Regions from separate parts of the Streptomyces sp. NPDC040545 genome, predicted to be linked through region 1. Evidence: riboswitches for the same ligand, from Rfam matches in the RefSeq annotation. Region 1 holds a riboswitch; each other region holds the start of a gene.

Region 1 (2,252 bases):
TCCTTCTCGCGGAACTTCGCCAGCTTCTCCGGCTTGTCCGGGGACACGCCGATGACGTCGTAGCCGTGTCCCGTCAGGAAGGACAGGTTGTCCGTGAAGTCGCAGGCCTGCTTCGTGCAGCCCGGGGTCAGCGCGGACGGGTAGAAATAGACGATCACCTTGCGGCCCTTGTGGCCGGCGAGCGAGACCTCGTTGCCGTCCGCATCGGGCAGGGTGAAGGCGGGGGCGGTGTCGCCCGGCTGGAGCCGCTCGCTCATCGTGACACTCTCCTCGGGAGGGGATCGGTATGCCATGAGACTAAGCTGACAGACTGTTCATGGCGGACTACGCCCCACACGACCACGACGACGGAGGCAGCGCGGTGCCGGAAGCCAGGACCCCCGCACAGATCGAGGCGGACATCGTCCGCCGCCGTGAGCAGCTCGCCGAGACGCTCGACGAGATCGGCGTGCGCATGCACCCGAAGACGATCATCGGGGACGCGAAGGCACGGGTCGCCTCGACCGTCGACCAGACCGCCGGGCGGGCCTTCGCCACGGTGAACCGGATCGTGACGGACCTGCGCGACGGTCTGCGCTACGACGACGGGGCTCCGCGCGTCGACCGGATCGTTCCCGCGGCGCTGGTCGCGGTGAGCTTGGTCGGGCTGCTCGTGGTGTCGGCGCGCCGCAAGCGCGGATGACCCTGAGCGGTACGGGACGGGCGCGGGCAGGTAGGTTCGGGGCGTGAGCGAGAACACCACCCACGACAAGCTGCCCATTCGCATGCTGCACGACCGCGTGCTCGTGAAGTCCGATCTGCCGGAGGGCGAGCGCCGCTCGGGCGGCGGCATCCTGATTCCCGCGACGGCCGCGGTGGGCAAGCGGCTGGCCTGGGCCGAGGTGGTCGCGGTCGGGCAGAACGTGCGTACGGTCGAGCCCGGTGACCGGGTGCTGTACGACCCCGAGGACCGCGCCGAGGTCGAGGTGCGGGGTGCGACGTACGTGCTGATGCGCGAGCGGGACCTGCACGCCGTGGCCGCGGAGCGGCTGGAGGGGGCGGAGGACTCCACCGGGCTGTACCTGTAGGTCGCAGAAGGGGCTGGTGGCGCAGGTCACCGGCCCTTTTTGCTGCCTTTTGCTACGGTGGAGGAGAACCCGACGAGACGCGCCGTACCGGGTACGACAAGACGACGCACCCCGTATCGCTCGATGTCTCGGAGGTGCCGTCATGGCATGGGTTCTTCTTCTCGTCGCCGGTCTGCTCGAAGTCGGCTGGTCGATCGGCATGAAGTTCACCGAAGGTTTCACCCGGCTGTGGCCCAGTGTGTTCACGGGTGCCGGGATCGTCGCGAGCATGGTGCTGCTGTCGTACGCCGCGAAGACCCTGCCCATCGGTACGGCGTACGGGGTGTGGGTGGGCATCGGCGCGGCCGGCGCGGCCGTGCTCGGTATGGCGGTGCTGGGTGAGCCCGTCACCGCCGCCCGGATCTTCTTCATCTGTCTGCTGCTGGTCGCCGTGGTGGGGCTGAAGGCGACCTCCGGTCACTGACCCGAGGTCTCTGACCCGGCTACTCCAGGAATGCCGACGGCGGGCGCAGGCCTTCCGCCGGTCCTCCGTCGCTGCCCTGTGCGCTGCCCTGTGCGCTGCCCTGGGTGCCGCCTTGGGTGCGGCCTTGTGTGCCCTGGGTGGTGCCGCCCTGGTCGCCTCCCTGGGTGGTGCCGCCGTTGTCCTGGCCTCCGTTGTCCTGGCCTCCGTTCGCCGGGCCGCCGTTGTCCTGGCCGCCCTGGTTCTGGCCTCCGTTGTTCTGTCCGCCCTGGTTGCGGCCGCCGGTCGAGTTCGACGGGGAGGGCCGGGTGGGGCGTTCGGGGGCGCTGGGCGAGGGTTCGCCGGGGGTTTCCTGCGGCGGGTTGGATTCCGGGCTGGGCGGCGGCGGGGGCTGGGCTGCGCCGGGCTGGAGTTCCAGGTCGAAGTCGACGGGGTCGGTGCCTTCCAGGGCGGTCTTGGTGTAGGCGGCCCAGATGCGGGCGGGGTAGCCGCCGCCGCCGATGTGGGCCTCGCCGAGGGCGCCGTAGAGCGATTCGAGGGTTCCGGTGTCGGGGTCCTGGCCCATCATCGAGATCACGGTGACCAGGTCCGGGGTGTAGGCCGCGAACCAGGCCGAGCGGTCGAGTTCGCCGGTGCCGGTCTTGCCCGCGGCGGGGTGGCCGGCGGCGAGGGCGGCCGTGCCGGTGCCGTTGTCCACGACGCTGGCCAGCACGGACGTGGTGGTG
Region 2 (2,252 bases), on a different contig from region 1:
ACCACGTGGTGGTCCGGGCCGGACCAGGAGCCGCAGGCGCCGTCGGCGGCGGGCAGCGGGGTCCAGATCTCCAGGAAGGTGCTGCCGTCCGGGTTGGTGCCCCGCTCGACGAGGTTCGCACCGTCCCACCGCAAGGTGCCGGCGTCTTCGCCGGGCTCGCCCGTGAGGTGGTGGAAGTGCACCTGGGAGCCGTCGAAGGACGTCGTACCGGCGAAGCCCCGGCTGTCGGCGTAGTACGGCCCGGCCTGCAGCCACACCACTTCGCGGTCCTCGACGAGAGGTCCGCCGTCACGGCTGATGCCGCGCCGCAGCCAGGCACCGTGCTCGGGCACCGGGACGCCCGGGCCGTCCGGGACGGGGCCGCCCGGGCCGGTCTCAGGCGCGGTCATCGGCGGCAGCCCCGGCCGGCTCGGCGGGCCCGTCCACGGCCAGGAGCGTCAGCGGTACGTTGCCGCGTACGGCCTGCGAGTACGGGCAGACCGCGTCCGCCCGGTGCAGCAGGGGCTGGAGGTCCGCCGCCCGCCACCCGGGCAGGCTGACGGTGAGCGCCACCGCGAGGCCGTAGCCCGCGGGCGTGTCCGTGGTGCCGAGCTGGACCTCGCAGGCCACGCGCGCCGTGGAGGCGTCCGCCCCGAACTCGGCGGCGACCTCCGCGAGCGCGGAGGTGAAGCAGGCGGCGAAACCGGCCGCGAACAGCTGCTCGGGGTTGGTGGTGCCGGGCACCCTCTTGCGCGGCGGGGCGAGGCGGACGTCCAGGCGTCCGTCGTCCGTGCGGACGGATCCGGTACGTCCCCCCGCGGCGTGCGCGGTCGTCCGGTACAGGCTGTGGGTGAGTGGCACGGTCATGACGTACGGCCCATCTTGCTCGACGAGTACGCTGCCCGGGTGCGGACAGCGGAGGGCGCCGCTCGTGCGGCACCTCGCGCGTCGTCGTGCGTAACCGGGTACGGCGCATCTCGTCCGGGGCCGTGGACCGGCCGCCGGACAATCTAGCAACGCGCTCCGCGATCCGGGGCCACCCCCCGCGGTGAAGTACCTCACCCACCACCGACCCGGGGTCAGGGCGCGTGGTGCTGGATGCCCCGCTGACCGGGTACCCGGGTCGACCTCGGAGCGCCCGAGCGGCGGTGGTGGTCGGCTCGCCGTCGGCGGCCCGGGAACGGGTTGCGCCGCACGGTGGCGCTGGGGGCCGCGATCAGCAGGCCGACAAGTGCGAGGACCGCGACGAGGATGAGCACGTTGACGAGGTTCATGGTCCTGCCTTTCGTCGAGTATTGACTGCCTGTCACTACAACTTGTTACCGATTCGCGGACTGTTAAACACAGAGGGTGACAAGACGTGTCGTCGAAGGGCGCGTTTGCGCTGCCGGTCCGGCAACATCAGCCGTGCGTCCGGGCATTGGCGCGGCGCGGGCGACGGCCGTCCGCCACCCACAGGGAACCGGGAGTTCTGCCGCGGGTGCCAGCAGCACCGCACTTGGTGCCTCGTCCCGCCAGGGACGGCAGGGCGGCGGGTGTCGTTCGTCGCCGTATCCCGGCCGGGATCACGTGGCCGGGTCGACGCGTACCGTCTCCACCCAGGACGGGGGCGCGGGCGGGGTGTTGCCGATCAGTGCGGCGATCAGCCGGCACGACGGTGTCTCGTCCGGCCACGGCGTGTACCCGTCGGTCAGCACGACCACGACGTTCGGCCGGTCGGGCAGGGCCAGGGCCGCACCGATGCCGACCCGCATGTCCGTGCCCCCGCCACCGGCCAGGGTCACCTCTCCGGCACTGCGCACCCGGGTCACGGCATGCACGTCGGCGTCGCACGCGAGGACGGCGACCCGGTTCCCGCCGACGCCCACCTCCCGCAGGACGCCGGTGACTTCGGCGAGGGCGGCCGCGAGGTCGTCCGGACCCATCGATCCCGAGGTGTCGATGACGACGGCCACCCGCGGCAGCGGCCTGCGCAGACTGGGCAGCACCACCCGGCCGCCGAGCGCGGGTGTCCGGCGCGAGGGGCGGCGGTACGTGTAGTCCACCGCGCCGGCCGCCCAGGCGGCGGCCTCGCGGACCGCTCCCGCCAGGGCCTGGCGCCAGTCGACGGAGGGCTCCAGAAGTTCCTCGGCCCACCGGGCCCAGCCCTCGGGGACCCGGCCCCGGGTGCGCCGGTGGGCCCGTACGGCCTCGGCGGTCTGCCGGCGCAGCGCCTCGGCCTCCACCGGGCCGACCCGGGCGGGGCCGCCGTCCTCGCCCAGCTCCCAGGGCCC
Region 3 (2,252 bases), on a different contig from region 1:
AAGCAGTCGGTCGGCCGGCTCCTTGCGCGTGGTGATGCCGAGCTTGTTGCCGACCGCGAGCGGGTCGCCCTCGGCTCCGCCGGTCGTTGCGGACCACGTACGGGATCTTGAGACCACGAGCAGCCCGTGGCAGGCTCATGCCGCATGATCGATGAATTCGCGAAGGACAACCTGCACGGGAGACTGCGGCGGGACCGCCAGGCGCTGCTCTGGAAACTCGACGGCTTGTCCGAATACGACGCCCGCCGGCCTTTGACGGCGACCGGGACCAACCTCCTCGGCCTGGTCAAACACGTGGCCACCGTCGAGGCCCGGTACTTCGGCGAGGTCTTCGACCGCCCTTCCCCGGAACCGCTGCCCCGGTGGCAGGACTCCGACGGCAGCGATCTGTGGGCGACCGAGGACGAGACCCGCGATCAGATCATCGGGTTCTGCCGGCGCACGTGGGAACACTCGGACGCGACGATCAACGAGCTTCCCCTCGACGCCCCCGGCCACGTGCCGTGGTGGCCCGAGCCTTATGCCGACACGAACCTGTTCGCCGTCATGGTCCATGTCCTCGGCGAGTCCATCCGGCATGCCGGGCACGCCGATATCCTGCGCGAGGGCCTCGACGGCCGGACCGGCTTGCGCGCCGAACTCGAGAAGCAGGTCGACGAGGAAGCCCGCGCAGCCCACTGCGCGAAGATCGAGCAGGCCGCCAGGTCGGCCGCACCGATCAGTCAAAGCAACCCGACCCATGGCAACCGGTCTACCGTGTCGCCATTCCTTTCGGACCCTTTCCTGCTCGGTCACTCGTCGGCGACCTCCGCCTTCGGGGGATCGACGCCGAAGGCCAAGGCCCGCCCCGCGAGTGGTTCGCCGCACGGACGCCGGGCAGCAGAGCCGTAGATCATTCTCGTGGTAGCGTCCCGGCGGAGGCCCATAGGTGCCCACCCCGGACGAGATGTGCGCCGTACCCGGCCCGCCAAGACGACGCACGCAGGAGGCGTCATGGCTGCAGGTACATCCTTCATCGATTTCGATAGCCCGGCTTCTCGGCCCCGCGAGTTGGACGTCCGCTGGATCCACGGCTCACCATCGTCCAAGCACAACACCGACCCGGACATCCAGGTCCATGAGTACGACGAGCACACGGTCATCCTGCGGCAGAACATGGCGATCAACTACGAAGCGCCGTTCCTGTTCCTGCTGTTCGGCAACGACCGGGCCGTGCTGATCGATACCGGGGCCACAGCGTCGAGCGCGTACTTCCCCTTGCGCCTGGTGGTGGACCAGCTCGTCGACAGCTGGCTCACCCGCCACCCCCGCCAGGAGTACCACCTGCTCGTGCTGCACACACACGCCCACGGCGACCACATCGCGGGCGACGGCCAGTTCGCCGACCGTCCGGACACCACGGTGGTCTCAGCAGAACCCCCCGCGGCCTGGAAGTATTTCGGCTTCGACGAGAACCCCACCGCCACGGCGAGCGTCGATCTGGGAGGCCGCAGGCTCGAATGCCTGGCCACCCCCGGGCACCACGAGGCAGCCGTCACGTTCTACGACCCGTGGACCGGGTTCCTGCTCACCGGCGACACGGTGTATCCGGGCCGCCTCTACATCCAGGACCGGAAGGCCTTCGCCCGGACCATCGACCGCCTGATCGAGTTCTGCGCAAGCAGACCGGTCACCCACGTCATGGGCTGTCACATCGAGATGACCACCGAACCGGGCGTGGACTACCCGATCCGCACCACCTACCAGCCCCACGAACCGCCACTGCAGATGACCACCGGCCACCTCCACGAGATCCGCGCCGCACTCGACGAGATCGGCGACCGGCCCCGCCGGCTCGCCTTTCCTCTCTTCGTCCTCTGCCCGGACGACTGAGCCACGCCCAAGACACACGCACGACCGGCCCGGAAGCACGGCGACGCCAAGCCGCTTCGAGTGCACGGTCAGTCGGCAGTGAGGACGTCGGAGAGACTCAGGGCGGGGCGGCCGAGCACGGCCGTCAACCTGCGCTGCTGACGCCCGGTCAAGGTGGCCACGAAGACCACTGCGTCAGCGCCGGCCTGGTCGCAGGCCTGAGCTACCTCGCGGACTTTTCCGTCACTCAGCAGGGTCCGCGAGGAGTAGGGCAGAGCCATCTTCCGGACCCCGCCGGCCGAAACGCCTCGTCGCTGCACAATCTGCACGGCGACCCGAGCGCCCCGGACCTTCCACGGCCCCGGCTCCCTGCGGGCCACCGCCGTACTGGAGGTGCTGTC

The links. A riboswitch is a leader RNA that binds a small molecule or an ion and turns the genes downstream of it on or off. The one in region 1 is predicted to bind guanidine.
Region 2: it holds a riboswitch for guanidine, as region 1 does, so the genes downstream of both, ACZ573_RS10210 (Ohr family peroxiredoxin) here and ACZ573_RS37345 (DMT family transporter) in region 1, are expected to answer to the same signal.
Region 3: it holds a riboswitch for guanidine, as region 1 does, so the genes downstream of both, ACZ573_RS36670 (MBL fold metallo-hydrolase) here and ACZ573_RS37345 (DMT family transporter) in region 1, are expected to answer to the same signal.

What each region holds. Positions count from the first base shown of each region.
Region 1 covers NZ_JBVIWA010000037.1:5,584-7,835, reverse strand. Annotated here, with positions in the region: gene bcp (thioredoxin-dependent thiol peroxidase) at 1-257, opposite strand, end outside; gene ACZ573_RS37355 (DUF3618 domain-containing protein) at 362-682, shown strand; gene ACZ573_RS37350 (GroES family chaperonin) at 726-1,067, shown strand; guanidine-III (ykkC-III) riboswitch at 1,109-1,178, shown strand; gene ACZ573_RS37345 (DMT family transporter) at 1,210-1,530, shown strand; gene ACZ573_RS37340 (transglycosylase domain-containing protein) at 1,550-2,252, opposite strand, start outside.
Region 2 covers NZ_JBVIWA010000003.1:476,932-479,183, reverse strand. Annotated here, with positions in the region: gene ACZ573_RS10215 (hypothetical protein) at 1-389, opposite strand, end outside; gene ACZ573_RS10210 (Ohr family peroxiredoxin) at 376-846, opposite strand; guanidine-III (ykkC-III) riboswitch at 922-984, opposite strand; gene ACZ573_RS10205 (hypothetical protein) at 1,059-1,253, opposite strand; gene ACZ573_RS10200 (vWA domain-containing protein) at 1,545-2,252, opposite strand, start outside.
Region 3 covers NZ_JBVIWA010000034.1:5,793-8,044, reverse strand. Annotated here, with positions in the region: partial or broken gene ACZ573_RS36675 (DinB family protein) at 145-720, shown strand; guanidine-III (ykkC-III) riboswitch at 915-982, shown strand; gene ACZ573_RS36670 (MBL fold metallo-hydrolase) at 994-1,872, shown strand; gene ACZ573_RS36665 (HflX-like GTP-binding protein) at 1,941-2,132, opposite strand.